Regions from separate parts of the Roseateles sp. 22389 genome, predicted to be linked through region 1. Evidence: predicted binding sites of a transcription regulator. Region 1 holds the regulator's gene; the other holds the start of a gene.
The links. The regulator FliA, encoded in region 1, starts transcription of late flagellar genes. The targets are predictions, from matches to a motif close to CTAAAGTTTNNNNNNNNNNNGCCGNTA.
Positions count from the first base shown of each region.

Region 2: the regulator FliA is predicted to act here: its motif matches at 2,143-2,169, upstream of fliS (flagellar export chaperone FliS).

Region 1 covers NZ_JBQEOF010000002.1:425,354-439,609, reverse strand. The annotation lists gene ACTJKJ_RS04975 (MinD/ParA family ATP-binding protein) at 191-1,012, shown strand; gene ACTJKJ_RS04970 (RNA polymerase sigma factor FliA) at 1,034-1,747, shown strand; gene ACTJKJ_RS04965 (methyl-accepting chemotaxis protein) at 1,892-3,181, shown strand; gene ACTJKJ_RS04960 (hypothetical protein) at 3,516-4,016, shown strand; gene ACTJKJ_RS04955 (GNAT family N-acetyltransferase) at 4,052-4,738, shown strand; gene ACTJKJ_RS04950 (Fic family protein) at 4,758-5,930, opposite strand; gene ACTJKJ_RS04945 (DUF445 domain-containing protein) at 6,265-7,509, shown strand; gene ACTJKJ_RS04940 (nucleotidyltransferase domain-containing protein) at 7,643-8,227, shown strand; gene ACTJKJ_RS04935 (hypothetical protein) at 8,217-8,651, shown strand; gene ACTJKJ_RS04930 (hypothetical protein) at 8,663-10,090, opposite strand; gene ACTJKJ_RS04925 (hypothetical protein) at 11,333-13,084, shown strand; gene ACTJKJ_RS04920 (DUF1697 domain-containing protein) at 13,200-13,715, shown strand; gene ACTJKJ_RS04915 (diguanylate cyclase domain-containing protein) at 13,737-14,256, opposite strand, start outside.
Region 2 covers NZ_JBQEOF010000034.1:5,100-19,355, forward strand. The annotation lists gene ACTJKJ_RS26820 (flagellin N-terminal helical domain-containing protein) at 1-390, shown strand, start outside; gene fliD (flagellar filament capping protein FliD) at 546-1,973, shown strand; gene fliS (flagellar export chaperone FliS) at 2,208-2,642, shown strand; gene ACTJKJ_RS26835 (flagellar protein FliT) at 2,754-3,053, shown strand; gene ACTJKJ_RS26840 (flagellar brake protein) at 3,257-3,994, shown strand; gene fliE (flagellar hook-basal body complex protein FliE) at 4,136-4,456, opposite strand; gene fliF (flagellar basal-body MS-ring/collar protein FliF) at 4,624-6,345, shown strand; gene fliG (flagellar motor switch protein FliG) at 6,394-7,389, shown strand; gene ACTJKJ_RS26860 (FliH/SctL family protein) at 7,437-8,294, shown strand; gene fliI (flagellar protein export ATPase FliI) at 8,291-9,715, shown strand; gene fliJ (flagellar export protein FliJ) at 9,750-10,220, shown strand; gene ACTJKJ_RS26875 (flagellar hook-length control protein FliK) at 10,256-11,725, shown strand; gene ACTJKJ_RS26880 (flagellar basal body-associated FliL family protein) at 11,862-12,440, shown strand; gene fliM (flagellar motor switch protein FliM) at 12,466-13,467, shown strand; gene fliN (flagellar motor switch protein FliN) at 13,460-13,903, shown strand; gene ACTJKJ_RS26895 (FliO/MopB family protein) at 13,932-14,256, shown strand, end outside.

The DNA.
Region 1 (14,256 bases):
GAAGTCGCCGGGCCAGAGGCAAGCGAGGGCGAAAGCGGCAGAGAAAAGCGGGGTGTTTCCCCCTTTCAATTCCGCGTCGAAGGGTGGCCCCCGGGGCGAAACTTCCGGTAACGGCTCCAGCAATGGCGCTTCCCTGTCAGAGGGAAACGACCGCTGGAACCCAACACGTAAGACGACACAGAGCAGCCCAATGCGCGATTTCAGCAATGCTCCCAAGGACCAGGCCGACGGCCTGCGACGCCTCTTCGCCACCGCGCGGGTGCGGGTGGTGCCGGTGGTGAGCAATCCGCATGTCGTGGGCAGCGGCGCGCTGCTCGAAGGCATGTGCGCCGCCTTCGCCGAACTGGGCCTGCACACGCTGGTGGTGGACGCCGGCGAGCAGGCCTCGGCGCCGTCCGACCTCGCGGCGGTGGACCTGGCGGCGTGCGTGGAGCCGCTGTCGGCCAAGGTGTCCTTCCTGGCCGCGCGCGGACTGCCGCTGCGCTACATCAACGCCAACGGCTCGGCCGCCCAGTTCCTGGAAGCGGTGACCGACGCGGCCCCGTTCGCGGACGTGATCCTGCTGCATGCCAGCGCGGCCGAACTGAGCCGCGTGCTGGTCTCGCGCGAGGTGAGACCGGTGCTGCTGGCCGACACCGACGTGCAGAGCGTGACCTACGCCTACGCCGGCATGAAGTGGTTGACGCAGCGGGCGGGCCTGATGGTCTACAGCCTGCTGCTGGCCTGCAATCCGCAGCTGCGCCTGGCCGAGCGGATCGCGCAGCAGCTTTCGAGCTGCGGCGATGGTTTCCTCGGCGCGGTGCTGCGCGAGTGGGCCTGCCTGGATCCCCGCCAGCCGGTGACGGCGCCGCTGACGCACGAGATGCGTCACATGGCGCGCGAGCTGCTGCTGGCGTCGGTGCCTGGCGCGGCGCTGGACAGCGCCGCCGATGCGATGCCGCTGCGTCCGCGGCCGATGTGGCAGCCCAAGGCCGGTCGCGCCCCGCAAGGCGTGACCCTGGCTGCGCATTGACCCCGGATGGGAGACGAGACGATGTACACCGCCAAGGGTCAACTCGACAACAACTCGCTGATCCGCCAGTACAGCCCGCTGGTGCGCCGCCTGGCGCATCAGATGATCGCCAAGCTGCCGGCCAATGTGGAACTGGACGACCTGATCCAGGTCGGCCTGATCGGCCTGACGGACGCGCTGTCGCGCTTCGACACGGCGCAGGGCGTGCAGTTCGAGACCTTCGCGACGCAGCGCATCCGCGGCGCGATGCTCGACGAGCTCCGCGGCAGCGACTGGATGAGCCGCGGCAACCGGCGCCAGCAGCGCTCGATCGAGAGCGCGGTGCACAAGCTCGAGCAGAAGCTGGGCCGTCCGCCGCAGGAATCGGAGATCGCCGCGGAGATGGGCATCTCGCTGGGCGAGTACCAGGAGATGCTGGGCAAGGTACGCGGCACGCAGCTGGTCTATCTGGAGGACATCTCCGGGGATGACGACAGCGACGACTACCTCGACCGCCACGTCAGCGACGAGTCGGCCGATCCGATGTCGATGCTGCGCGACCACCGCATGCGCGAGGCGCTGGTGGAGGCCATCAAGAACCTGCCGGAGCGCGAGGGTTACGTCATGTCCATGTACTACGAACATGACATGAACCTGAAAGAGATCGCCGCCGTGCTGAAGGTGACCGAATCGCGGGTGTGCCAGCTGCACAGTCAAGCGATTGCCCGATTGCGCGTGAAGCTGCGCGACTGGTAAAACGGGCCGCACAGCGGCCGCAGTCCTTGTGGTCCAAACACCATGGGGGAGCGTCCGATGTGGGACTCATTGCGCAGGCGAGCCGGGAAGGCGTCGCCTGACGCGTCGGAGGGCGGCGCCGGGATCGGCCCGCGCGAGCCGACGATGCAAGGCAAGACCACCACCGTCGTCCGGGAGCTGTCGGGCGGCGTGTCCAAACTGGGCCGCGACGCGGCCGAAGTCCGCGGGCTGCTGGAGGACACGCAGAAGGTCGTGACCTCGCAGGCGCAGGCGATGCAGGCGCTGGGCGCGGAGCTCGAGCAGGTCCGGCATGCGCAGGACGGCATCAACCAATCGACGAACCAGACCCGCGAGGCGGTGGGGCGCGCGCGCACGGCGCTGTCCGGCGTGGGCGACGAGGTCGGCGAGATCGTCTCCACGCTGCGGCTGGTGAGCGACGCGGCGTCTGAGATCACGAAGATCGCGCTGCAGACGCGACTGGTCGCGTTCAACGCGTCGGTCGAGGCCAAGCGCGCCGGCGAGGCCGGACGCGGTTTCGGCGTCGTGGCGGACGCGGTCAAGGACCTGGCGGCGCAGGTCGAGGCGTCCTCGAAGGCGATCATGGGCACGGTGGGAACGCTCGATTCGCGGATCGAGAGCTTCAGCCGCGAGCTGCGGGCGGACGGCGCGGGAGGCGCCGCGCAGAGCAAGATCCACCAGGCCTTCGCGGATGTCGAGGTCGACGTGGACCTGATCGCCAAGTCCGCGCAGGAGAGCCAGGCGACGACGCAGCTGCTCGCGGCACGCTCCGGCGAGCTGGGTGTCGAGATCCAGCAGGCGATGCGCAAGCTCGACTCGGCCTTCGCCTGCAGCGACCGCTTCCTGCGGCTGTCGGAGCAGATGATCGAGCAGATCGCGTCGAGCGGCGTGGAGGTCGAGGACTCGCCGTACATCCAGACGGTGCAGGAGGCGGCGGCGGAGATCTCAGCGCTGCTCGAGCGCGCGGTGGCGGAACGCAAGATCGACACCGCGGCGCTCTTCGACGAGCACTACCAGCCGATCGCCGGCACCGATCCCCAGCAGTTCACCACGCGCTTCACGCAGATCGCGGACCAGCTATTCCCGCAGGTGCAGGAACGGGTGCTGACTTTCTCGGACAAGGTGGTGTTCTGCATCGCGGTCGACCGCAACGGGTATGTCGCGACCCACAACAAGCGGTATTGCCAACCGCAGCGGGCCGGGGATACGGCCTGGAATACGGCCAACAGCCGATATCGCCGGATATTCAATGACCGCACCGGGTTGGCGTCCGCCCGGAATCAGCGGCCATTCCTTCTGCAAACCTACCGCCGCGATATGGGTGGCGGGAATTTCGTGCTGCTCAAGGAGGCGTCCGCGCCAGTCACCGTTGCCGGGAGGCATTGGGGTGGGGTGAGGTTGGCGTTCGGGTTCTGAATCCGACGCGGAGAAGGCGGTTGCGGCGCTGATTCAGGCGTGAAACTCGGCCGCGGGAACTGGTTGTCCCCTGACTTGCAAGTGGGGCGGCGGTGACCGGTGGCGGTGATTGCGCGCCTGGCGTCGCGCGGACCAGAATGGATCCAGGTGCTCAAAACACCGTTGAATCAGTGGCCGCCATCTGCGGTCATCTCGGAATGCCCGTTTACGGGCGAGATGGATCTTTCCGCGAGGAAGGTCGCACGTTGGTTTGACCGTGTTTTGACATCTCGCCCACCCGCTCATCTGGCTAGAAGGTGGACGTCCCTCAACGTTGTTTATTGAAGGACTCCGAATGATCCCCGCAGAAACCATTCGCGCTTTGGCCGAAACCGGATTTCGAATCTCCGAGCAAATCGCCCTCGATCACATCGATGTCGAATTCGATCGCAAGAAGCTGCCTTTCAAGGCGAAACGCCTGCGCACGCCGCTTCTGAGCCGTAAACCCTTGTGCGACGACACCGAATACACGCGCATGGTGCTGCGGGAGGCGTCCGTCATTCCGCCACGGCACAAGCCGGCCGCTATGCGCGATGGCGATCCCGCTGAAGCGCTGCTCGATCCCTCGATCACGGTCGGCGCCGCGATGTTCAACGTGCGTGATCGGCTCACGCTCCTGGCCGCGCTGCTGCGCGATTCCATCGTCACGATGGAAGACCCGGAGTGCTTGTGGGGTCGGATCCATGTCGCGAGCCGGGATCTCGTGCGGGAAGCGCTCAGCAATCTCGCCGTCGTCGAAATTGGCGCGCTGGAGGAGCACACTCGCCAATCTCATGGCGCGCTGCAAGCGGCGTGACGCCCCTCCATCCCTCTCACTGCCATCCCAGCCCGATGTTTTCACCGACCTCGCAAACCGCCGGCTTACTCGACTCCGGCGTCCTCGAGCGCTCCGTTGCTGCTCAGGCCTGGACCTACGGCTGGGCGATTTCCCGGGATACGCCAGCGCCGATCCAGCGGGCCGGATATTGGGAAGTCCGCGTCGGAAAGCCGGAGCAAACCACGCGATACGTCCTGCCGCATCTGGATCGCGAGGTCCTTGAGCAACTCGTCGCGAATGAGTCTGCGGCCGGCATTTGGCTGAAGGTCTGCGCGCCGATGGAGAGCGTGTCGCCGTTGCTCTCCAAGGACTGGAAGATCCACGCCCCGGAGTTCCTGATGAGCGTCGCGCTCGCACGCAGCGCCGAGTCGCTCGCAGCGGGTTACCGCATCCAAATCGAACGGGTCGGCGCGCTGCTGCGGGCGACCGTCCTCACCGAGGACGACGATCTCGCGGCGAGCGGTCAAGCCGCTCTCGACGGCGCCTTCGCCACCTTCGACCAGATCGTGACCGATGAAGCGCATCGGAGAAGGGGACTCGGGCGGAGCGTGATGGCGGCGTTGACGAACGGCGCGCTCGATCATGGGGCGCGGCATGGCGTGCTGGTGGCGACCGAGGCGGGCGCCGCGCTGTATGCCGTCCTGGGCTGGGCCACGGTGTCGCCGGTCACGGCGGCTTCGATGCCGGTGGAGTTGGGCTGAGCGTTTCGTACTGACTCGATCACGCGACAACGGCACGCGGAATGAAGCCCTGGTCCGTCAGCGCCTTGATCACGCCGCGCAGCAGCGTGCTGTTGCTGAATCCGATGGTGTACTGACGCGCCTCCGGATGGGTGGGCTGGAGCATCCCGTTCGCGAGCAACTTGCGAATCTGATAGGTGCGCTGAGCCGGTGAACTCTTCGGCATGGCATCGGCGAGGTCGGCCGACCTCACGACCTTCCGGAGAACGGCAACCTTCAGAACGCTTTCCTCTTGCTCGGTGATCCATTGCCGTTCGCGCGCGTGGGCGATCGCGGGAAGCAGGATCTCGGCCGTGAGGTTCCGGTAATCGGCCAAACGATCGACCTTGTTCAACTCGTCTCTCACACCGGTCAACACATAGGTGCACCACGTCTCGAGCGCGACATCCGTCCCCTTGTCTGCCAACGAAAGCATCGCGTAGTACTTCTCCCGGTCAGCGCAGAACACCGCCGCTGGATTCAATAGACGTCCATCCTCGGCGGTCATCCGGAATCCGTACTTGATGAGGAGCGCGTAGGTGAAGAGACGCACAACGCGGCCGTTGCCGTTGCCGAACGGATGGATCCAGGCAAAGCGATGGTGCGCGAGGGCCACCTTCATCAGGTCGTACTTGCGCTGGTCGTCCCGATTGACGAAGTCGACCAACTCTCCCATGTAGGCCCCGATCCGGACGGCATCCGGGGGCGCGTGCTCGGACATCGCGATGCCGACCGACCCGCTCCGGTAGGCCCCTGGCGTCTTGTCGCCTTCGCGCTCCAGACCATCGACCGTCATCGCGTGAAGACCGCGGATGAAGTGCTGGCTCAGCGCGGAGCCGGGCTCGAGCCCAGCGTCGATCTCGTCCATCGCATGCTCGATGTTGGCGATTTCCCGCAACGAGTCGATCTCTTGATCGGCACGTTGCAACGACGCGGGCCCCCCGAACTTGGTCTCCACGTAGTCCGCCAGCGTGGTGTGGTTGCCTTCGATGCGGGCCGAGGCGAGGCTCTCCAGCAGATGGAACACCTGCTTGAGTTGCATGAACACCATCGGCGGCGTCGTTCCGTTGAGCTGGAGTCGTCGCAGGTGTTCCAGGTCGGTGAGGACGTCCAGCAGCGGCGACGAGAAGCTGGGATTGAGGAGCCTCAGCGGATGGTCCAGAAAGGTCGCCATGTGCGTAGGAAGTGAAATGGGCGAATTCGATATGTTGAATTTGACGGGAATTCTTTAGTGGTGACAATGACTTGGCGATGTAGCCCGCCGGCAATAAGTTGAATCGCGTCGGAGCGGATGTTGAATCGATGGACCTGTGCCAGTCGGATTCCGCTCTGTTTGACGAGCACCCGGAGCGTGTCCGAAACATCTTTTGCCCTGCGCTGGTGATACAAGGTCCGGTCCATCGCTCCGCCGGCAGGCTGCCCCAGGCATCAATCCTGCTGCCCCGTCGCCGATGCCCTTGATCGACTCCCCCGCACCTACCGACCCCCGCGCCGCCGACCTCCGCCGCATGAAGCTGGTCGCGCTGGGCTGCCTGCTGGCCTCACTGGCCGGGCTGGCCGTCAGCCTCGTGATGGGGGCCCAGGGGCCCTGGGCCTGGCTCAAGGCCTTCTGCGAAGCCGCCGCCATCGGCGGCTTGGCCGACTGGTTCGCCGTCGTCGCGCTGTTCCGCCATCCACTGGGCCTGCCGATCCCGCACACCGCGCTCATCCCGCAGGGCAAGCACCGCATCGCCGACAGCCTGGCCGAGTTCGTCCGCGACAACTTCCTGCATCCCGAGGTGCTGCTCCAGAAGCTCGAGATCCTCAACCCCGCCGAGCGCCTCGGCCAGTGGCTGCGCGAGCCGGCCAACCTCGCGCAGGTCACCGGCTCCGTCCGCGCCATGGCCATCGAGGGCATCTCGCTGCTTCACGAGCAGGCGGTGCGCCGCGCCATCGGCGAGTTCCTCGTCGCCCGGGCGCTGTCATGGAACGCCACCGCCACCGCCGCCTCGGTGCTGGACGTGCTGACCAAGTCGGGCCGTCACCAGGACGTGCTCGACGGTGCCCTGTCCAAGCTGCGCGACTACCTCGCCACGCCCGAGGTGCGGATGCTCGTCGCCGCGCGGCTGGTGAAGTTCGCCCGCGCGCAGTGGCCGAAGGCAACCTCCCTCGTCGACACGATCGCCAACGTCGACAAGATGGCCGACAGCCTGTCCGACAAGCTCGCGCTGCAACTGGTCGAGGAAGTGCAGACGGCGCTGTCGCAGCCCGATCACTCGGTGCGGCGGCAGTTCGACGACTGGATCCACGAATTCATCGAGCGCCTGCGCCAGGACCCGGAGTTCGCGCGCGAGGTGAACGCGATGAAGGACCGCGTCGTGCAGAGCGACGACGTGCGCGCCTACCTCGACGGCGTCTGGACCGAAGTCCGCGCCACCATCGAGCGCGACCTGCAGCGCGAGGACTCGGTGCTGATGCGGCACCTGGATCATTCGCTCGCCGGGCTCGGCGACCGGCTGAGCCGGGACCCGTCGCTGGTGGAGGCGATCAACGCGCATGTGCTGTCGGCCGCGGGTCGCATGGTCGGCGGCATGCGCGAGGGCGTCACGCGCCACATCGCGTCGACGGTGAAGTCCTGGGACGACCGCAGCCTGGTCCGCCAGATCGAGCTGAGCGTCGGCCGCGACCTGCAGTTCATCCGCCTCAACGGCACGCTGGTGGGCGGCGTGATCGGGCTGCTGCTTTACGCGGTGACGGTGGTGATGCAGCGGTGAGCTTGGGCGAGCTCATGCATCGTTCCGGTGTTGCCGTTTAAGCATCATCTGTTGCTTAATAGACAATACGCGTTGCCTAATAGGAAATGCTCGTGGCCTAATCGGCAACGGTCGGATCTCGCTGGTTTGAGCCATGAATACTCAACTGATGAATGAACTGGTGGGCGGTGCCGCTCGCTATCGGGCGCTTCGCTGTCTCTATGAGCAGGCCGAGCGCGAATTCGGCACTCGCGAACTGGCCGCCGCCGCCGCGATTGATCCCAGCAACGCTTCGCGATGGCTGCGTCGCTGGACCGATGTCGGGCTGGTGGAGCGCAAGACGATCCGTGGGCAGAACGTCTTTCAGGCCTCCACCGATCCAGGCCTTGCGCCGCTGCGAGCGCTCGTCATGCAGGACAGCGATCTTGTTCGCGTGATGCGGGAACACCTCGCCACGATGAAAGGCGAGGTGGACGCCGCTGCCATCTTCGGGTCGGCGGCACGCGGCGACATGCATGTCGACAGCGACGTTGATCTTCTCGTCTTGACCCCCGACCTCTCGCGCCTCCAAGCTCAGGCCCATTTCAAACCAGCGGGCCGCGCGCTGAAGCGGGCGGTCAACGTGCTGGTCTATGCGCCCGAGGACTGGCGGCAGGCACGCGATGAACGCAATCCCTTTGTGCTCGACATCCTCGGTCACCCGACCATCGAGCTCAAAGGATCGCTGAATGCTCCGTAAGCCAGAGGACTTCTACAGGGAAGGCAGCAAGGTCTTCCGCAAGGCGCCGATCAATGCAAAGGCGATCCGTGGCTGGATCGCCATCTCCGAAGGCAAGGTGGCCGACGCCTTCCGCGAGAGCAACTCCAGCACGACGCGTCTCGGCGCAGCCTATGACGCGATGCTGAACTTGAGTTTCGCGTTGCTGTGCGCGAAGGGCTGGCGCTGCACCTCGGCCGACGGGCATCACGTGCAGGCGCTTGAGGCGGCATGTGCCTACGCGGCCCTGTCCACCGGCACATTCGATGAACTCGACGCGATCCGCGATCTCAGGAACGACCAGTACCAGGGGGTGCCCGCGACGCCTCAAGACGTCGCGGGCGCGCTTTCCGTGCTGGAACGGGTGGTGCCCGCGCTTTTGGCGCTATTGCCCCCGAGGGGCTAGGCGGCGCCGGCTCACAACGCCTTCAAGAACACCACCAGGTCCTTCTTCTCCTGCTCGGTGAGCTGGGTCTCCAGCACCAGGTTGAAGAACTCCACCGAATCCTCCAGCGTCAGCAGCCGGCCGTCGTGCAGGTAGGGCGGAGAGTCCTTGATGCCGCGCAGCGGGAAGGTCTTGATCGGGCCATCCATGTTGGCCATGCGCCCATTGATCATCCTCGGCTTGAAGAAGCGCTCCGTCCGCAGGTTGTGCATCAGGTTGTCCGTGTAGTACGGCGGCGCATGGCAGCTCGCGCAGGTCGCCTTGCCGAAGAACAGCTGCTGTCCGCGCAGTTCCTGCTGCGACGCCTTCCTCGGATCGAGCTTGCCGTCGATGCCCAGCTTCGGCGCCGGCGGGAAGTCCAGCAGGGCCTGGAACTCCGCCATGAAGTGCACCTGGCTGCCGCGCTCCAGCACGTTCACGCCCTTCTTCGTCGCGATCACCGGATCGCCGTCGAAGTACGCGGCGCGTTGCTCGAACTCGGTGAAGTCCTCCACCGTCTTCAAGGCCCGCTGCGAGCCGAACAGCCGCTGGATGTTGACCCCGCGCAGCGTCGGCGTGTCGATCCGGTGCCGGAACGGCTGCGGCCGGATGTCGCCGACCAGGTGCGTCGACGCGTTCGTGTGGCCGTTCGCATGACAGTCCAGGCACGCCACCCCGCGGCTGGGCTTCAGCGTGCGCCGGTCGTCGGTCTGGTTGAACTGCTGCTGCGGGAACGGCGTCACCAGCAGCCGCACGCCTTCCAGCTGCTTCGGGTTCAGCACGCCGTTGAACAGCCGGAAGTAGTTGTTGATCGTCACCAGCTCCCCCTTGGACACGTCGCCCAGGTCGGGTCGCGTCGTCAGGAAGATCGGCGCCGGGAACTCCGGCAGGAAGTGGTCGGGCAGGTCGTAGTCCAGATCGAAGCGCGTCAGGTCGCGGTCGATCTCCTGGCGTCGGATCTCGTCGATGTGGAACTTCGGGAAGACCATCCCGCCCTCGGGATGGTTCGGATGCGGCAGCGGCAGGAAACCCTTGGGGAAGAGGTCCTTGGCCTTGATGTCGTCCGGACTCATCGCCGCCAGCTGGTCCCAGGTGACGCCGCGCGGCAGGCGGACCCGCACGCCGTCCTGGAGCGCCTTGCCCTTGGTCATCGTCGCGCCCGGGGACGGGCGGTTGGCCAGGTCGTAGCGCTCGTTGAGCAGGTCCGCATGTTTCCGCGCCAGGCCGGGTTTCGCGGCGCTCATGCGCTTGACGACGCTGTCGAAATCCTCGGTGATGACGACCGGCATGTAGCTGGTCGGCGGGGCGGCGGTTTCGCCCATCGCGGTGTTTGTGGCCAGGGGCACGGAGGCCACCGCGGCGGCGGTGCCGAGCAGGGCCGGCCAATGCCAGCCCCCGCGGCGGGGTGCGCGTGAAGTCATGTCTTCTCCCTTTCCGGTGGACGGGGCGCCCGCGCCGGTCCCGCACGCGGCGGCAAGCGCGGTTCCCGGCCGCGACAGGAACCGCGCGATGGTGCGCCACCGCACACAGGGGCAAGGACTGACCCCAAGGAATGTGATCGCGGCCTCTTCGGGCCTTCGCGACACAGCCAGACAAGACCGTAGTCCATCGCATCGCCCGATCCAAATAGAACCTCGTGATGCGTTCGATAGCCGCCGCCTCGCTGCTGATTGATGTATGAGCCTCCTCTGTTGGAGCAGCAGGCTCCGCGGGAATTGGCCTTTCTCGACCATCGAACTGGAGGTCCGGGTTCGGGAGACTGACCGCCTCCTCATTCCGATGGTCAGCCAATTCACGTCATGTCTCATCACTTTGTTCCCACGCCTGCCGTCCGACCGCTGGAACGGGCGGCTCCCACCCCCGACCCGGTGACCCGCGCCGCGCCAGGCCGCCGTCGGGACGACGAAGAGGCCGAAGCCACCGCGGAGTCTTCCGCACCGCCGACCGAGACTGCCGAGACTGGTGCCACGCCCGCCGACGCGACCCCGGCCCCGAGCGGAGAGGCAGCCGCGCCAGTCGATGCGCCTGCCACCGCCGACACCGGCGCGCCGGCCGACGAGAACGACCCGCTGCGAAGCAGCCGATCCAGCGCGATGCTCGCGGCGGGCCTGGGCCTGCTGGGCGTTGCCGGCGCGGCAGCGGCGGGCGGGTCGGGCGGCGGGTCCGGCGCGACGCCGCCGATCACCATTGATCCGCCAAAGCCGGAGCAGCCGAAGCCGGAAGAGAAACCGGATCCGAAGCCCGAGCCTCAGCCCGAGCCGAAGCCGGATCCGAAGCCTGAGCCTCAACCAGACCCGAAGCCGGATCCGAAACCCGAGCCTCAGCCAGACCCGAAGCCGGACCCGAAGCCCGAGCCTCAGCCCGACCCGAAGCCGGACCCGAAGCCCGAGCCTCAACCAGACCCGAAGCCGGATCCCAAGCCCGAGCCTCAGCCCGACCCGAAGCCGGATCCCAAGCCCGAGCCTCAGCCCGACCCGAAGCCGGATCCGAAGCCTGAGCCTCAGCCAGACCCGAAGCCGGATCCCAAGCCCGAGCCTGAACCCGATCCGAAGCCTGACCCGAAGCCCGAACCCGAGCCCGATCCGAAGCCGGATCCCAAGCCCGAACCCGAGCCCGAACCCAAGCCGGACACCGAGCCGCCCCTCGCGCCTGTCCTGGCCCTGATGAACGACACCGGCACCAGCGGATTCGATCGCGTCACCCGCGACGCGACCGTGCTGGTATCCGGCCTGGAGCCGAACGCGAGCTGGCGTTATTCCTTGGACAACGGGCAGACCTGGCGGGACGGCAAGGACGGCGCGATCCCCGCATCGGCGTTCACGCACGACGGCGACTGGAAGGTGCTGGTGCGCCAGACCGATGCCGCCGGCAATCACAGCGAGGTGCGATCGCTCGAATTCAAGCTGCTGACCTCGGCGGCCACGCCGACGCTGCGGCTCAGCGAGGACACCGGCGCGACCGTCTTCGCGGATCCGGCCGGCATCTCCCTGCATGACGGGGTCACCCGCGACGCCACCGTGCTGGTGGGCAATCTGGACCCCAACGCGAAGTGGCAGTACAGCATGGACGGCCTGTCCTGGTTCGAAGGAAGAGATGGCCGCGTCGAGCCGGGATTCTTCGGCGACCATGACGGCGCCAAGATCGTCCATGTGCGTCAGCTCGACACGGCCGGCAACGTCAGCCAGATCGAGACGCTGCAATTCGTCCTCGACACGAAAGCCGATGGTCCGACCGAGGTCCGTCTCGTCAACGACAGCGGCGTGAGCAGCACCGACTGGCTGACCAACGACGGGCGGCTCGAGCTGGTCCTGGCCCCGGGCAAGACCTTCAGCTACACCTTCGACACCGGCCACTGGGGCTCCGGTGGCGGCGCGGCCGGCAACATCGTGGCGATGCCCACCGACCTCCCGGACGGGGCCCGCTGGGTGGAGTTCCGCGTGTACGACGGCGCCGGCAACGGGACGCTGCAGCGCGTCAACTTCCAGCTCGATCGCACGGCGCCGGCCAAGCTCGGCGCGACGCTGATCAATGACACCGGCGCCAGCGCCACCGACGGCATCACGCAGGACGCGACGATCCAGGTCACCGGGCTCACCGCGGGCAACCGCTGGCAGTACCGCATCGCGACCCGGGGCGACCAGTGGTTCGATGGCGACGATTCGATGCGGATCGAGAACTCGGCCTACGGCGGCGATGGTTACAACTGGGTCGACATCGCGCAGGTCGACGCCGCCGGCAACCGCAGCGAGCTCACCCGCGTGCACTTCGAGCTCGACCGCGCCGTCGAGGCGCCGAAGCTCTGGTTGAAGAACGATACCGGCGCCAGCGCCTCCGACTTCATCACCGCCGACGGCACGGTGGTCATCGGCGGCCTGGAGACCGGCGCGACCTGGTGGGCGGGCTTCAATGGCCAGGAATACACCGGCACGGCCGTCAGCGGCATCCATCCCACCGTGACGCCGCCGTCCAGCAATCAGTTCATCTTCGGTGCCCGTCAGACGGACCTGGCCGGCAACCAGAGCGCGCTGTCGACGCCGCTGCGCGCCTTCGTGACGACGAAGGAGGACGCCGACGCGCGTCAGCCGGCGCTGCGATCGAGTGAGGGGGCGCTGCTGAGCGGCACCGATCGCCAGGACGATTTCCTGGTCGAGATCGGCGCCAACATCCGGCTGCTCACCGTCACCAACTTCTCGAGCGAGCAGCACGATGTCCTCGACCTGAGCCAGATCCTGACGCTGGGCACCGGCCAGAAGATCGGGGATGCCGTGAGCAAGTGGAACCGGGGCGACGGGTGGCTGGGCGTCGAGCTGGCCATCACGGCCAACGGCGGGGAGCGGTACTTGGTCGACCTGTGGAACCTTCCCGCCGCAGATCGCATCTTCATCCGCACCGGCGACGGGCTGCACGTCCTCTGAGCCCGGGACGGGCATGACCCCCGCGGCGAGCGCCGGCGTCCTCTAGACTCCGGCGCTCGTTCCGTTCTGGGCCGCCAGGCCCAGTCCCTCCCGCCCCGTCCTTGTGGAGCCCGTCATGCCCCGATACGTCGCCTTCCTCCGTGGAGTCAGCCCGATGAACGCGAAGATGCCGGACCTGATCCGCGCCTTCGAGGCCGCCGGCTTCACGCGCGTGAAGACGGTGATCTCCAGCGGCAACGTGGTGTTCGACCACGACGGCGCACCGGTCGACGAGCTCGAGCGCCGCGCCGAACAGGCGATGACCGACACACTGGGCAAGACCTTCGGCACGACGGTCCGCCCGGTCGAGCACCTGCGCCGGATCGTCGACGCCGACCACCATGCGCCGTTCCAGCCGCCTTCCGCGGCCAAGCAGCTGATCACCTTCCTGAAGCGCCCGCACGAGTTGCCCGTCTCGCTGCCGCTCGAAGGCGAGGGCGCCGCGATCTGCAAGCTGGAGGGCGTCGAGGTCTACAGCCACTACCTGCCCAACGACAAGGGGCCGCTGTTCATGACCATGCTGGAGAAGACCTTCGGCAAGCAGATCACGACCCGCACCGTCGACACGGTGCGCAAGTGCATCAAGGCCTGAGGACAGATCGGGCGGCGCCGCTCAGGCCACGCAGGCCCGATTCTTCCCGGTGCGCTTGGCCTCGTAGAGCGCCTCGTCGGCGCGGTCCAGGGCCTGCTCCATCGTCTCGCCCGCCCGGAACAGCGTCACGCCGGCCGAGAAGGTGACGAACACGTCGCGGCCCTCGTGCATGAACAGGCTGGCCGACAGCGAGCGCTGCAGCCGCAGCAGCACCGCCTGCGCCTCCTCGAGCGGCGCTTCCGGCAGGATCAGCACGAACTCCTCGCCGCCCCAGCGCCCGACCTTGTCGCCGGGCCGCAGCAGCCCCGACACCCGCGCCGCCAGCGACTTCAGCGCCTCGTCGCCGGCCGCGTGGCCCAGGTTGTCGTTGAGCTTCTTGAAGTTGTCGATGTCCAGCAGCGCCAGCGCCAGCGGCTTGGGATCGCGCTCGAGCTTGGCGCGTTCGGTCTCGAAGGTCGCGATCAGGCCCCGCCGGTTGGCGATCTGCGTCAGCTGGTCGGTCTGGACCTCGCTGGAGAGCTTGCGCAGCTCGCCCTCGAGC
Region 2 (14,256 bases), on a different contig from region 1:
ACCGTCACGACGCCCAACATGTCGGCCGACACCACGATCACCCAGGTCTCCGGCTCGGACACCAGCGGCGCCGGCCGCGCGGTGATCGACCGCACCGCGGACGCCGCGGCGATCGCCACCGTGGTGGCCAACATCGACACGGCGCTGGACACCGTCAACAGCCAGCGCGCGACGCTGGGCGCGACGCAGAACCGCTTCGACGCGGTGATCTCCAACCTGCAGGTGGCCTATGAGAACCAGACCGCCGCCCGCAGCCGGATCATGGACGCCGACTTCGCGGTCGAGACCTCCAACCTGAGCCGGGCGCAGATCCTGCAGCAGGCCGGCAACGCGATGGTCGCGCAGGCCAACCAGCTGCCGCAGCAAGTGCTGTCGCTGCTCAAGGGTTGATAGAAAAACGCAATCAAAGCGCCAGGCCTCCGTCCTAAAGTCGGATCGCCTGACGCCGATATGCAGGACAGGGCCTCACGCCAATCACGCGAGGCCCTGTCGCGCATGGGGCTTCCGGCCAGGGAGCCGGAACACGGTCACAGGGAGTTCGCACGATGGCAAGCATCACCTCCGCGGGTCTGGGCAGCGGTCTGGACGTCGAAAGCATCGTCACGAAGCTGGTGTCGCTGGAAAAGCAGCCGATCACCGACCTCCAGTCGCGCACCGACACCATCAAGTCGCAGATCTCCGAGTACGGCAAGATCAAGAGCGCCTTCAGCGCGATGCGCGATGCGGCCGCCAAGCTGGCCAATCCGACCACCTGGTCCGCGCTGACCGCCACCTCCTCCGACACGACGATGGCCACCGTCATCGCCGGCGCCGGCTCTGGCGCCGGTTCCTACGCGCTGGACGTGGCCAACCTCGCCTCGGCGCAGTCGCTCTCGAGCAAGGGCTTCGCCAACAACGCGACGGTGGGCTCGGGCTCGATGACCATCGAACTGGGCCAGTGGAGCGGCACCAACAACTCCACCTTCACCAGCAAGGACGGCGCGACGCCGGTCAGCATCTCCATCTCGTCGACCGACACGCTGGCCAACATCCGCGACAAGGTCAATGCCTCGGGCGCCGGCGTGCTGGCCTCGGTGGTCACCGACGCGACCGGCTCGCGCCTGGTGATCCGCTCGCGCGACACCGGCGAGGCCAACGGCTTCCGCATCACCACCGCCGATGACGACGGCAACGGCGCCGACGCCAGCGGCCTGTCCGCGCTGGCCTACGACCCGACCGCCTCGATCTCGTCGATGACGCAGAACACCGCGGCCAAGAACGCCAACCTCACGATCAACGGCCTGGCGATCAGCTCCGCCTCCAACAACATCGAGGGCGCCGTCGACGGCCTGACGATCAACCTGCTCAAGACCGGGCAGTCCACCGTCACCGTCGGCCAGGACAAGGACAGCGTCAAGAAGGCGATCAACGACTTCGTCACGTCGTACAACAGCCTGATGACGCTGATGCGCAACGACACCAAGTACGACGACGCCAACAAGACCGCCGGCGCGCTGCAGGGCGACAGCACCGCGGTGGGCCTGCAGAGCCAGCTGCGCAACATCACCGCCGCGGGCAGCACGCTGGGCGGCAAGTTCGGCCGCCTGTCGGACCTGGGCCTGGACATCGGCGCCGACGGCACCATCAAGGTCAACGACACCAAGCTGACCAGCGCGCTGGGCAGCATGAGCGACCTGAAGAACCTGTTCATGGGCGTGGACACCGCCAACCCGAACAACAACGGCATCGCCACCCGCTGGCGCGCCTTCGCCGACCAGGTCACCGGCTTCGACGGCTCCATCACCACCCGCACCACCGGGCTGCAGTCGCGCGTGACCGCCAACAACAAGCGCGTGGACGAGCTCAACGACCGCGCCGCCGCCTACGAGAAGCGGGTGCGCGCCCAGTACACGGCGCTGGACACGCAGATGGCCAAGCTCAACGACATGCAGAGCTACGTCAACAAGATCACCAGCATGCTGGGCAGCAGCTGAGGCCGCGGGCGCGGCGTGATCGGTGCGGGGTGCGGATCGCCCTCGGAACTGGACCGTCGCGACCGCCCTTCTCCGGCGCTTCGAAAAGACCGCCGACAAGCCTCCTCACGGAGGCTTTTGTTTTTCTCCAGGCGCGCAGAATTTCGAGACAAATTCGACACGGGGGAGGCTCAAGTTGGGCCAGCGGGGGCCGAAAACTGATTCAAGCACTACAGCACACCCCAGCAGCACATCATGTACGGCAACTCCTCCCCCTTCGCTTCCCACGGTCAACGCGCCAGCAGCATGTACAACCGCGTCGGCGTGGAAACGGACGTGATGACGGCCTCGCCGCACCGCCTGGTGACTCTGCTGCTGGACGGCGCCTTCGATTCGATGACGCAAGCCATCGGCGCGATCCGCACCGGCAATGTCGACGCCAAGAACCGCAGCCTGAGCCGCGCGGTCCGCATCCTGGACGAGGGCCTGAAGGCGGCCCTGAATCTGGAGTCGGGCGAGCTGGCCATGGACCTGCGCGACCTGTATGCCTACATCTGCATGCGGCTCACCCACGCCAACCTGCGCAGCGACGACGTCGCCGTCGAGGAATGCGTGAAGCTGCTGCAACCGATCCGCGAAGCCTGGGCCAGCATCGCCCCGGCCGCTGCCGAACAACGCGTCGCGGCCTGATCCGGCCCCGCTCCCCTCCAGCCTGACGACTTGAGAAGTTCCATGTCCAAGTACACCGCCAAGCCCCAAGCCCCCGCCGCCCACGCCGCCCCGACCACTCCGGACCGCCTCATGAGCACCCAACTGTTGAGCTACTACGAAGCCATCGAGCAAGCCAGCGCCGACATGCTGAGCGCCGCCCGCTCGGGCAACTGGGACGAGGTGGTCAAGCTCGAAGGCGCCTGCGTGCTGCTGATCTCGCAGCTCAAGCACGCCGCCGGCAGCCAGCAGCTGGGCCCCGACGAGGCGCAGCTCAAGACCCGCATCATGCAGCGCATCCTCGTCAACGACGCCGAGATCCGCCACCTGGCCGAACCCTGGCTGGAGGACCTGGACCAGCTGATGAAGGGCAAATCCAAGACGGTGCACTGACCGGCCCGACGATCGCTCCGACGACCGCTGCGCCGGTCTCGCCGCGATCGACCGCCCCGGCGATTCGAGACTTCGGTCACGCGACCGGCCCCGGATCGTCCGCCAGCGCCGCGACCGGCCCCTCGAACGGATGGGGGCGGCGCGGCGTTTGCCTTGGGGGATGCGGGAGAATTTTTCTGAACGATTGCAGCCGGATGCTGGCCTTGAGCGACCTGAAAGTCCCCGCCCCTCCCGCCGATGCCGCGGACGCCGATTACCGGCTGGACGCGCCCGGCGAGATCATGAACTGGCTGCGCGAGCTGCTGCAGTCGCAGGCGCGCCTGCAGCTGTCCACTCCGGCGGGCGAGGCGATCCACACGGTGCTGCGCGCCCTCGATACGCCCCGCGGCATGCTGACGATGGAAGCGCCGCGGGCCGGCGACACGCTGGCGCCGGTGCTGGCGAGCGACGAGCTGGTGGCCACCGCCTACCTGGACCGGATCAAGCTGCAGTTCGACCTCTCCGGGCTGGTCGCGATCCGCGGGGACGGCGCCGAGGTGCTGCGCGCCCCGGTCCCGCTGCGGCTGTACCGCTTCCAGCGGCGCCAGGCCTACCGGGTGGCCTCGGCCGGGCAGTTGTATCCGGCGCTGAAACTGGCCGACGCCGACCTGCCCCGGATCCGCGTGGTCAACGTGAGCGCCGGCGGCGTCGCGCTGCACTGGCCGGCCCACGTGGTGCCGGTGCCGCAGGCGGGCCAGGAGATCACCGGCACCTTGGAACTCGAGCGCGAAGTCAGCTTCGCGACGCTGCTGCGGGTCCAGCATCTGACGCAGGGCGAACAAGGCGCTCCGCACCAGGCCGGCTGCGCCTTCGTCTCGCTGGCCCCGACCGCCGCCCGCGCGCTGCAGGTCTTCATCGACCAGGCGCAGAAGCGGGAACGGTTGATGCGTCGCAGCAGCTGAAGCGGTCGATCCGACCCACTGCCGACCCGCGTCGGCGCACCGGCGGGTCCGGACAGCCGATCCGGTCCGCCAATGACAAGAGCCGCCCTGGGGCGGCTTTTTCACGCCCGATCGGCGCCGATGCGCGCCGTCGTGGCGATCTCAGACCTGCATGTTCATGATTTCCGAGTAGGCCGACACCAGCCGGTTGCGCACCTGCAGCGTCGCCTGGAAACCGATCTGGGCCTTCTGCATGGCGACCATGGTCTCCTCCAGGCTCACCGTCGGGTTGTCCAGCTGGACCTCCCGCTGCAGCCGCGACGCCTCGTTCTGCTGCGTGCTGACCGACTTCAGCGCCGAGCTCATCGCATCCGCGAAGCTGGTGCCGCCGGGCGCGGCCTTGGCCACCGGCTGACCCTGGGGGGTCAATCCGGCACGGGCCACCGCGCTGGCGAAGTCGAAGGGTTTGAGTTTCAGGTCCACGGCATGCATCGTACGGAGGCCGCCGCCGGCCATAGCTCCGAACTGGGGGGGCTTCTTCGGCCTGTTCCGAACATTCTTGAGGGCCCCGATCGAAATAATCCTGACCTGTGCCGAGGCGTCCGCCTGGGCGCACCCCGCCGATCGTTCGACCCGAGCCGTACACCCCCATGGACAACGCCCTGAGCAGCCCCGCCGCCGGACTCCCCGAGGTGCAGCAGACCGCCAAACCGGCCGGCCTGCCCCAGCGCCTGGCCGCGATGCCCACCAAGAGCAAGCTGATGCTGGGCGGCGGCGTCGCCGCGCTGCTCGCGGTGATCGTGGCGATGTCGATGATGACGGCCAAGCCGGACTTCCGCCCGCTGTTCTCCGGCCTGTCCGACAAGGACGGCGGCGCCGTCATCGCGCAGCTCGCGCAGATGAATGTGCCCTACCGCAACGAGCCGGGCGGCACCATCATGGTCCCCGCCAACCAGGTCTACGACCTGCGCATGAAGCTGGCCTCGGCCGGCCTGCCCAAGGGCGGCATCGTCGGCTTCGAACTGATGGACAAGCAGTCCATCGGCCAGACCGCGTTCAACGAACGCCTGAACTTCCAGCGCGCCCTCGAGGGCGAACTCACCCGCACCATCACCGCGATGGCCGACGTCGCCGACGCGCGCGTCCACCTGGCCATGCCGCAGCAGAACGGCTTCTTCCGCGAACAGCAGAAGCCCAGCGCCTCGGTCATGCTGACGCTGCGCGGTGGCCGCACCCTGGACCGCGCCCAGATCGCCGGCATCGTCCACCTGGTGTCCTCGTCGGTGCCCGAACTCAATCCCAAGGCCGTCAGCGTGCTCGACAGCACCGGCGCCCTGCTCTCCCAGAACCCCGACGGCAACGCCACCGGCCTGGACAGCCAGCAGCTGCAGTACAAGCAGCAGGTCGAAGCCAACCTGAACAAGCGGATCGCCGAGCTGCTGGAGCCGGTGGTCGGCCGCGACAACCTGCGCTCGACGGTCACCGCCGACGTCGACTTCAACCAGGTCGAGTCCACCGCCGAGGAATACCGTCCCAACCAGGGCCCCAACACCCAGAGCGCGGTGCGCCGCCTGACCTCGGAAGAGCAGTCCGGCGGCACCGCCGGCGTGCCCACCGGCGTGCCGGGCGCCACCACCAACCAGGTGCCCCCGCAGGCGGCCGCGCCGATCAACGGCCAGGCTCAGCCGCTGCAGCCGGCCGGTCAATCCGGCGGCACGCAGAACATGCGCCGCAACAACGACACGCAGTTCGAGCTGGACCGCACCGTGCGCGTCACCCGCAACGCGATCGGCCAGGTCCGCCGGCTGAACGCGGCGGTCGTCGTCAACCAGAAGACGGTCACCGACAAGAATGGCAAGACCTCCAGCCAGCCGCTGTCCGAGACCGAGATCCAGAAGCTGGATTCGCTGGTCAAGGAGGCGCTGGGCTTCTCGCAGGAGCGCGGGGATTCGGTCAAGGTGATCAGCACCCCGTTCGTGTCCGACAAGGTCGAGCCCGCCGACGTGCCGCTGTGGCAGCAGCCCTGGCTGCGTGACATCGCCCGCGATGCCACCGTGCCGGCCGCCCTGGTACTGATCGCGCTGATCGCCGTGTTCGGGCTGGTTCGCCCTGCTCTCAAGGCGGCTTTCCCGCCGCCGGCCGAACAGAAGGACGACACTGCCGGGAACAACGGCCTCAGCGTGGTCGAGAACGAGCAACTGGCGCTGGGCGGTCCCGGTGGCCTGCCGGCCCTGGAGGCGCCGATCTCCAACGACAAGCTGGAGCGGGCCCGCCTGCTGGCCAAGGAGAACCCGGTCGCGGTGGCCAACATCATGCGCGCCTGGGTCAACGGCGAAGAGCTGGAAACCTCCCCGGCCGGCGGCCGCCGCTGAGCGGCGCTGCCGGGAACCCTGCCTCAGGATCGATAGCGAGACATCACCATGGACGACAAAGGCGTCGAAGACGCGGCCATCCTGCTCATGTCCCTCGGCGAGGAAGAGGCCTCCGAGGTCTTCAAGCACCTGTCGCCGAAGGAAGTGCAGAAGCTGGGCGAGACCATCGCCAAGATGAAGGTCGTGCCGCGCGACCGCGTCGAGAAGGTGCTGGACAAGTTCGACCTCGTCGCCGAGTCGCAGAGCACCCTGGTCAGCGACACCGACGAGTACGTGCGTTCCGTCCTGCGCAAGGCGCTGGGCGATGACAAGGCCAACCTGCTGCTGGACCGCATCCTGCAGGGCTCGGACGTGTCCTCGATCGAGTCGCTGAAGTGGATGGACCCGGGCTCGGTCGCCGAACTGCTGCGCAATGAACACCCGCAGATCGTCGCGGCCATCCTGTCGCACCTGGACTTCGACCAGAGCAGCTCGGTGCTGCGCGTCTTCACCGAGCGCCAGCGCAACGAGGTGCTGATCCGCATCGCCACGCTGGACGGCATCCAGCCGATGGCGCTCAAGGACCTCAACGAGGTCATGGGCCAGATCCTGGCCGGCGGCGAACGCATGAAGAAGTCCAACCTGGGCGGCGTCAAGACCGCGGCCGAGATCATCAACATGATGGGCACCAGCGTCGAGGCCTCGGTGCTGGACTACATCCGCGAAGCCGACTCCGACCTCGCCCAGAAGATCATGGACAACATGTTCACCTTCGAGGACGTGGAGAAGATCGACGACCGCGGCATCCAGGCGGTGCTCAAGGAAGTGCAGTCCGAGTCGCTCATCGTCGCGCTCAAGGGCGCCGGCCCGGAGCTGCGCGAGAAGATCTTCCGCAACATGTCCACCCGCGCCGCCGAGACGCTGCGCGAGGACCTGGAATCGCGCGGCCCGGTGCGCCTGTCCGAGGTCGAGGCCGAGCAGAAGGAAATCCTCAAGGTGGTGCGCCGCCTCGTCGACGAAGGCCAGATCGTGCTGGCCGGCGGCGGCGACGACCAGTTCCTGTAAACCCGACGCCCCCTCGACGCCCTCGATAGCGACCGACACCCGAACCGATGGTCACCCGCCCGCCCCGCCAGGTCCCGCCGCCGCCCCGCCCCGAGGGCGACGCGCCGCGTGGCAACACCTACAGCCGCATCATTCCGCGCGAGGAACTGTCCGGCTTCGCCGCCTGGAACCCGGGCACGCTGGACGGCGCCGCGCCGCCGCGCAAGCCCTCCGTCAGCGCGCCCGCGCCGGTCGAGCCCCCGCCCCCGCCGCCGCCCCCCGGTCCGAGCATCGACGAACTGATGCAGCAGGCCCGCCAGGCCGGCTACCAGGACGGCTACCGCGACGGCATGGCGGCGCTGGACGCGTTCAAGCAGAGCTTCGCCAAGCAGATCAGCGCGCAGGTCGGGCAGTTGGTCGCCAGCTTCGACCAGGACCTGAGCGCGATCGAGCAGGGCATGGCCGAGGCGCTGGCCCGCACCGCCGTCGAGCTCGCCCGCCAGGTCGTGCGCAACGAGCTGTCGACCGCGCCGGAGCTGGTCTCCAGGGTGGCGCACGACGCCGTCGAGGCGCTGCTGATCAACGCCCGCCACGTCCGCGTGCGCGTGCATCCGGACGACCTGCCGCTGGTGCTGGACGGCGCCGGCCAGGAGCTGCGCGCCCGCGAGGCGCAGGTCATTCCCGACCCGTCCATCGCCCGGGGCGGCGTCAAGGTCGACGCCGACATCTGCAGCGTCGACGCCTCGCTGCCGGCGCGCTGGCAGTCCGCCGTCGGCGCGCTGGGCCAGGCCTCCGTCTGGGAGGACCGCCGCAGCGCCGCCGAGGTGGCCCAGGAAGCGCGCCTGGACTTCCGCAACGATCCGACCCCCAGCCAGTACGGCGGCCTGCCGCACGGCTACCAGAACAGCGGGGACCGCGAACCATGAGCAGTCGCACCGACCGCTGGGCCCAGTACTTCGACGACCTGCAGGCCTTCGCCGGCAACGCGCCGGCGCTGGAGCCGCAGGGCAAGCTGGTGCGCGTGGCCGGCCTGGTGCTGGAGGCCACCGGCGTGAAGGTGCCGGTGGGCTCGGTGTGCGAGATCCACATGCCCTCCACCGCCGCCGCGCCGCGCCGCGGCCAGCGCCCGGTCACGGCCGAGGTGGTCGGTTTCTCCGGCGACCGCGCCTACCTGATGCCCACCGATGAGATCCAGGGCCTGGCCAGCGGCGCGATGGTGCTGCCGCGACCCGCCGCGCTGCACGGGCCGGTGCTCGGCGAGGAGCGCCATCCCTGGCGCCGCGACGAGGACCGCGGCCTGCACCTGCCCATGGGCGACGGCCTGCTGGGGCGCGTCGTCGACCCGCAGGGCCATCCGCTGGACCGCGGCGGCCCGCTGGTGGACGTCCGCGACGAACCGATGGTGCGCCGCCCCATCAACGCGATGGACCGCGACCCGGTCCGCCGCCCGCTGGACACCGGCGTGCGCGCGATCAACTCGCTGCTGACCGTCGGCCGCGGCCAGCGCCTGGGCCTGTTCGCCGGCACCGGCGTCGGCAAGTCGGTGCTGCTGGGCATGATGGCCCGCTACACGCAGGCGGACGTCATCGTCGTCGGCCTGATCGGCGAGCGCGGCCGCGAAGTGAAGGAATTCATCGAGGACATCCTGGGCGAGGAAGGCCTGCGCCGCAGCGTGGTCGTCGCCGCGCCGGCCGATGCGCCGCCGCTGCTGCGCATGCAGGGCGCGACCTACGCGACCGCGGTGGCCGAGCATTTCCGCGATCGCGGCCAGCATGTGCTGCTGCTGATGGACTCGCTGACCCGTTATGCGATGGCGCAGCGGGAAATCGCGCTCGCCATCGGCGAACCGCCGGCAACCAAGGGCTATCCGCCGTCTTGTTTCGCCAAATTACCGCAACTCGTCGAACGCAGCGGCAACGGCCTGGCGGGCGAGGGATCGATCACCGCGTTCTACACGGTGCTGTCGGAGGGCGACGACCAGCAGGACCCGATCGCCGACGCGGCCCGAGGCATCCTGGACGGCCACATCGTGCTGAGCCGCGAACTGGCCGAGAGCGGGCACTACCCCGCGATCGACGTCGAGCGCTCGATCTCGCGCGTCATGACCAGCGTCGCCGACAAGCGGCACGTCGAACTGGCGCGCCGATTCCGGCAATTGCTCGCGAAATACAACAAGGCGCGCGACTTGATCCAGCTCGGCGCCTACCAGCCGGGGCACGATCCCGAACTCGACCTGGCGGTGCGCCTGCATGGCGACATGGACCGATTGCTCCAACAAGACATGCATTCCCCCGCTTCTTTGAACGATTGCCTCAACCAGTTGACCGCCACACTCAACTTTGCGTGATAGCTGCCGACATCCGTGAAGCGAGGTCATCGACATGAGTAGTTCCAACTTGCAGGCCCTGACCGTTCTCCTCGAACGCGCGGAGGCCGAGCGCGATGAAGCGTTGCGTCATCTGCAGGAGGCGCAGGCGCGTGCCAACGCCGCCCGCAACCAGCATGACCAACTGGCGCAATACCGCACGGACTACCGCAGCCGCTGGTCGCAGGAATTCGCGCAGCGGACCACGGTCCAGCTGCTGGGCTGCTACCAGAACTTCGGCCAACGGCTGGACCAGGCGATCGGCCAGCAGAGCGGCATCGCCGACTACGCCGACCAGCGCCTGAGCGCCGCCCGCGACCTGCTGCGCGAGCGCGAACTGCGTGTCGCCTCGGTCCGCAAGCTGATCGAGCGCCGTCGCGCCGAGACGCTGCGCACTCAGATGCGCCAGGAACAACGCGCCACCGACGAGCAGGCCGCCCGCGCGGCCTCGCGCGGCGGCAACCCGATGTCGCGCCTGGTCGCCTGAGCGCGATCCGGTCGCCGGAACCCTTTTTTCCCGTCATGACGCAGATCCAGAACACCCCCGCGTTGCCGGGCGGCCTCGGCGCGATGCCGTCCGCCCCCGCCGGCCGCAAGGATGGCGGCTCGGCCGACTTCTCGCGCCTGCTGAACCAGAGCAACCAGCAGCTGCAGCAGCAATCGGCGCAGTCGGCCCGCTCGACGATGGCGCAGTTGCAATCGCAGCAGCTGGCGACCCAGCAGGCCCAGTCGCAGCAGCAGGCCCGCCAGCTGGAAGCCCAGCAGCTCGACGCCCGCCAGCAGGCCCAGCGCCAGGAATCGGCGCCCGCGCCCCGGCCGGCCACCCCGCCCGCCCGGTCGCCGGAGAACACCGCCGCGAAGGAAGAGAACAAGCTGACCGCCCGCAATGCCGCGGCCCGCCAAAGCGTCAACAAGGCCGAGGACGCGAAGGCGCCGGCCCGTGCGAGCGCGGCGAACCGTGCCAACCCGGCGGACGCCGCGGATCAGAGCGATGCGGCCGATGCCAGTGATGCGCCGGACGCCACGGCAACCGCCGCCTCCGACACCGCAGGCTCGGAGCGCGTGGCCGGCCAGGACGCCGAAGGCCAGGACCGCAAGGCCACCAAGGAAGCCAAGGACAGCGGCGCCACCTCCGCCGAGCAGATCCTGGCGATGCTGCGCGGCGAAGCCCCGGCCGAGCCCAAGCCGGCACGCGGCGGCGCCTCCGGCGACGAAGCCGGCAGCGAGGCCCTGCCGGGCGGCGCCCACGCCCACGGCAAGCCGCTCACCACCGGCGACGCGATGCGCGAGCGCCAGCAGCTCCAGCGCGAGCTGAGCCAGGCCGCGGCCGGCCAGCCGGGCGCCGCGGACGGCGCGGACGCGTCGACCCGGACCGACACCCTGCAGGCTGCCGCCGGCGGCGCGCATGAGATCACCATGGCCGACGGCGCCGCCAAGGGCCCGACGCCGAGCTTCGAGGCGCTGCTTGCCGCGGCGCAGCAGGCCGCTCCGGCTGCCGGCACCGCCGGGGCCGACAGCGCCGCGCCGGCCCAGGCGCCCAGCGTGCCGCTGAGCCAGCCGATGGACAGCCCCGACTTCGCGCCCGAACTCTCGGCCAGCGTCAGCCTGCTGATCCAGGACGGCATCCATGAGGCCCAGCTCCAGCTGAACCCGGTCGAGATGGGCCCGGTGTCGATCAACATCCAGCTGGACGGCCAGCAGGCGCAGGTGAATTTCCATGCGCAGCAGGCGGCCACCCGGGAAGTCCTGGAACGCACCCTGCCCGACCTGGCGGCCGCCCTGCAGGCCCAGGGGCTGACCCTGAGCGGTGGCGGGGTGTTCGCCCAGACCTCCTCCCAAGGCGGACAGAATCGCGGTGACGGCCGCCCGGACGGCGCGTCGAACGGCAATGGTCGCCGCGGCGGCCGCGGTGACGACGACGGGGCCGTCGCGGCCACCGGCCGTGGCGAACGGCGCACCGCGCCGCGCGGGCTGGTCGACCTGTACGCCTGACGGTCCGCGAGTCTGACCGGAATCCGCCGCCTTTTCGCGCGTTGAGCGCGGGGGCGGCGCTCCACAATGGGAGCCATTGCCGGATCGTCAGGTCCGGTTCCCCGCCGGATCCATTTTTTTCATCATCGGAGCGCCCATGGCCACAGCCGCCGCAGGCAACGACGCCGCCGTCAAGGGCGGCGGCAAGAAGAAGCTGATCATCATCATCGCCATCGTCCTGGTGGTGGTGCTGGTGGGCGTCGCCGCGTTGCTGATGATGAAGAAGAAGTCCCATGCCGAGGACGAGGAAGGCGCCGCCGAGGAAAAGCCTGCGGCCACCGCCCACGCCAAGCCCGGCACGCCGCCGACCTTCGTCCCGCTGGATCCGTTCACCGTGAACCTGGCCGACAAGGAAGTCGACCGCTTCGCGCAGATCGGCATCACGCTGGAGGTGGCCGATCCCAAGTTCGCCGACCAGCTCAAGGCCTACATGCCGGCGATCCGCAACAACGTGCTGATCGTGCTGTCGCACAAGACCTCGGCCGAGCTGCTCAGCGGCGAAGGCAAGGAGAAGCTGGCCCGCGAGATCCGCCGCGAGTCGGTGCGTCCGATGGGCATCGAGCTCGACGACGAGGAAGAGGACGAAGACGCCGCGCCGAAGAAAAAGAAGAAAAAGAAGCGCCCGGTCGAGAGCCCGGTGACGCAGGTGCTCTTCTCCACCTTCATCGTGCAGTGAGCGGACCTCCCGAAGGGATCAGGCGATGAATCAGCAAATCCTGTCGCAAGACGAAGTCGATGCCCTGCTCCAGGGCATCACCGGCGAGAGCCAGAAGCTCGAGGCCGAGGAGGTCCAGACCGGCGGCATCCGCGAGTACAACCTCGCCAGCCAGGAACGGATCGTCCGTGGGCGCATGCCCACGATGGAGATCATCAACGAGCGTTTCGCGCGCAACATCCGCATCGGGCTGTTCAACTTCATCCGCAAGAGCCCGGAAGTCGCCATCGGCGGCATCAAGGTGCAGAAGTACAGCGCCTTCCTGCGCGAGATCGTGGTGCCGACCAACTTCAACATCGTGTCGGTCAAGCCGCTGCGCGGCAGCGGGCTGATCGTCTGCGACCCGACGCTGGTGTTCGCGGTGATCGACTCGCTGTTCGGCGGCATCGGCAAGTTCCACACCCGCATCGAGGGCCGCGATTTCTCCGCCACCGAGCAGCGGGTCATCCTGCGCCTGGTCGAAGTGATCATCCAGGAGTACCTCAAGGCCTGGAAAGGCATCTATCCGCTGGAGCTCGAGTACCAGCGCTCGGAGATGCAGCCGCAGTTCGCCAACATCGCCACGCCCAGCGAGATCGTCGTCTCGACCTCGTTCACGCTGGAGATCGGCGAGACCAGCGGCACGGTGTATTTCTGCATTCCGTACTCGACGCTGGAGCCGATCCGCGACGTGCTGTACAGCACCACGCAGGGCGACTCAAGCGAACCCGACCGTCGCTGGGTCAACCTGCTCAAGCACCAGATCCAGTCGGCCGAGGTCGAGCTGGTGGCGGAGCTGGCCAAGGCGCCCGCGACGGTGGAACAGCTGCTGGCCTTCAAGCCGGGCGACTTCATCGAGCTGGACCTGGAGCAGATCATTCAGGCCAAGGTGGACGGCGTGCCGGTGTTCGACTGCCATTACGGCACTTCGAACGGCAAGTATTCGATCAAGATTGAAAAGATGCTGACCGGCCCGGATGCCGGCTGGCTGGGAGCCCGCAATGGCTGACAACACCCCGATGGACGAACAGGACGCGATGGCCGCCGAATGGGCGGCGGCGCTGGCGGAAGCTGGCGGAGGCGGCGGCAGCGAGGTCGCGGCCGAGGTGCAACCGGTGGCCGAGCAGGTCGCGCCGGCGGCCTTCACCAACTTCGCGCCGACGCCGGGCAACCTGCCGGGCAGCGACATCAACATGATCCTGGACATCCCGGTCCAGCTGACGGTTGAGCTGGGCCGCACGCGCATCCCGATCAAGAACATCCTGCAGCTGGCGCAGGGCTCGGTGGTCGAGCTGGACGCGCTGGCCGGCGAGCCGATGGACGTGCTGGTCAACGGCTACCTGATCGCGCAAGGCGAGGTGGTGGTGGTGAACGACAAGTTCGGCATCCGCTTGACCGACATCGTGACCCCCTCCGAACGCATGCGCCGCCTCAGCAAGGCCTGAGACCCTTCGGCGGCTATAGTCGCCGGCCATGAACAACAGCCTCGTCCCACTCCTTTGGTTCCTGGCCATCCTGGCCTTGATCCCCGTCGTGCTGTGGCTGCTGAAACGCACGCCGCTGGGGGGCGCGGCGCTGGGCGGGCAGTTGCGCACCGTCGCGCAGCTCGTGATCGCGCCGAGCCAGCGCATCGTGATCGTCGAGGTGGGCCAGGACGAGGACCGCCAGTGGCTGGTGCTGGGCATCACCGGCCAGCAGATCCGCACCCTGCACGTGATGCCGCCACAGGCCGATGCCGGCGCGGCGCTGCAGGCCGCGCAGCCCTCCTTCTCCTCGCTGCTCAAGCGCAACCTCGGCG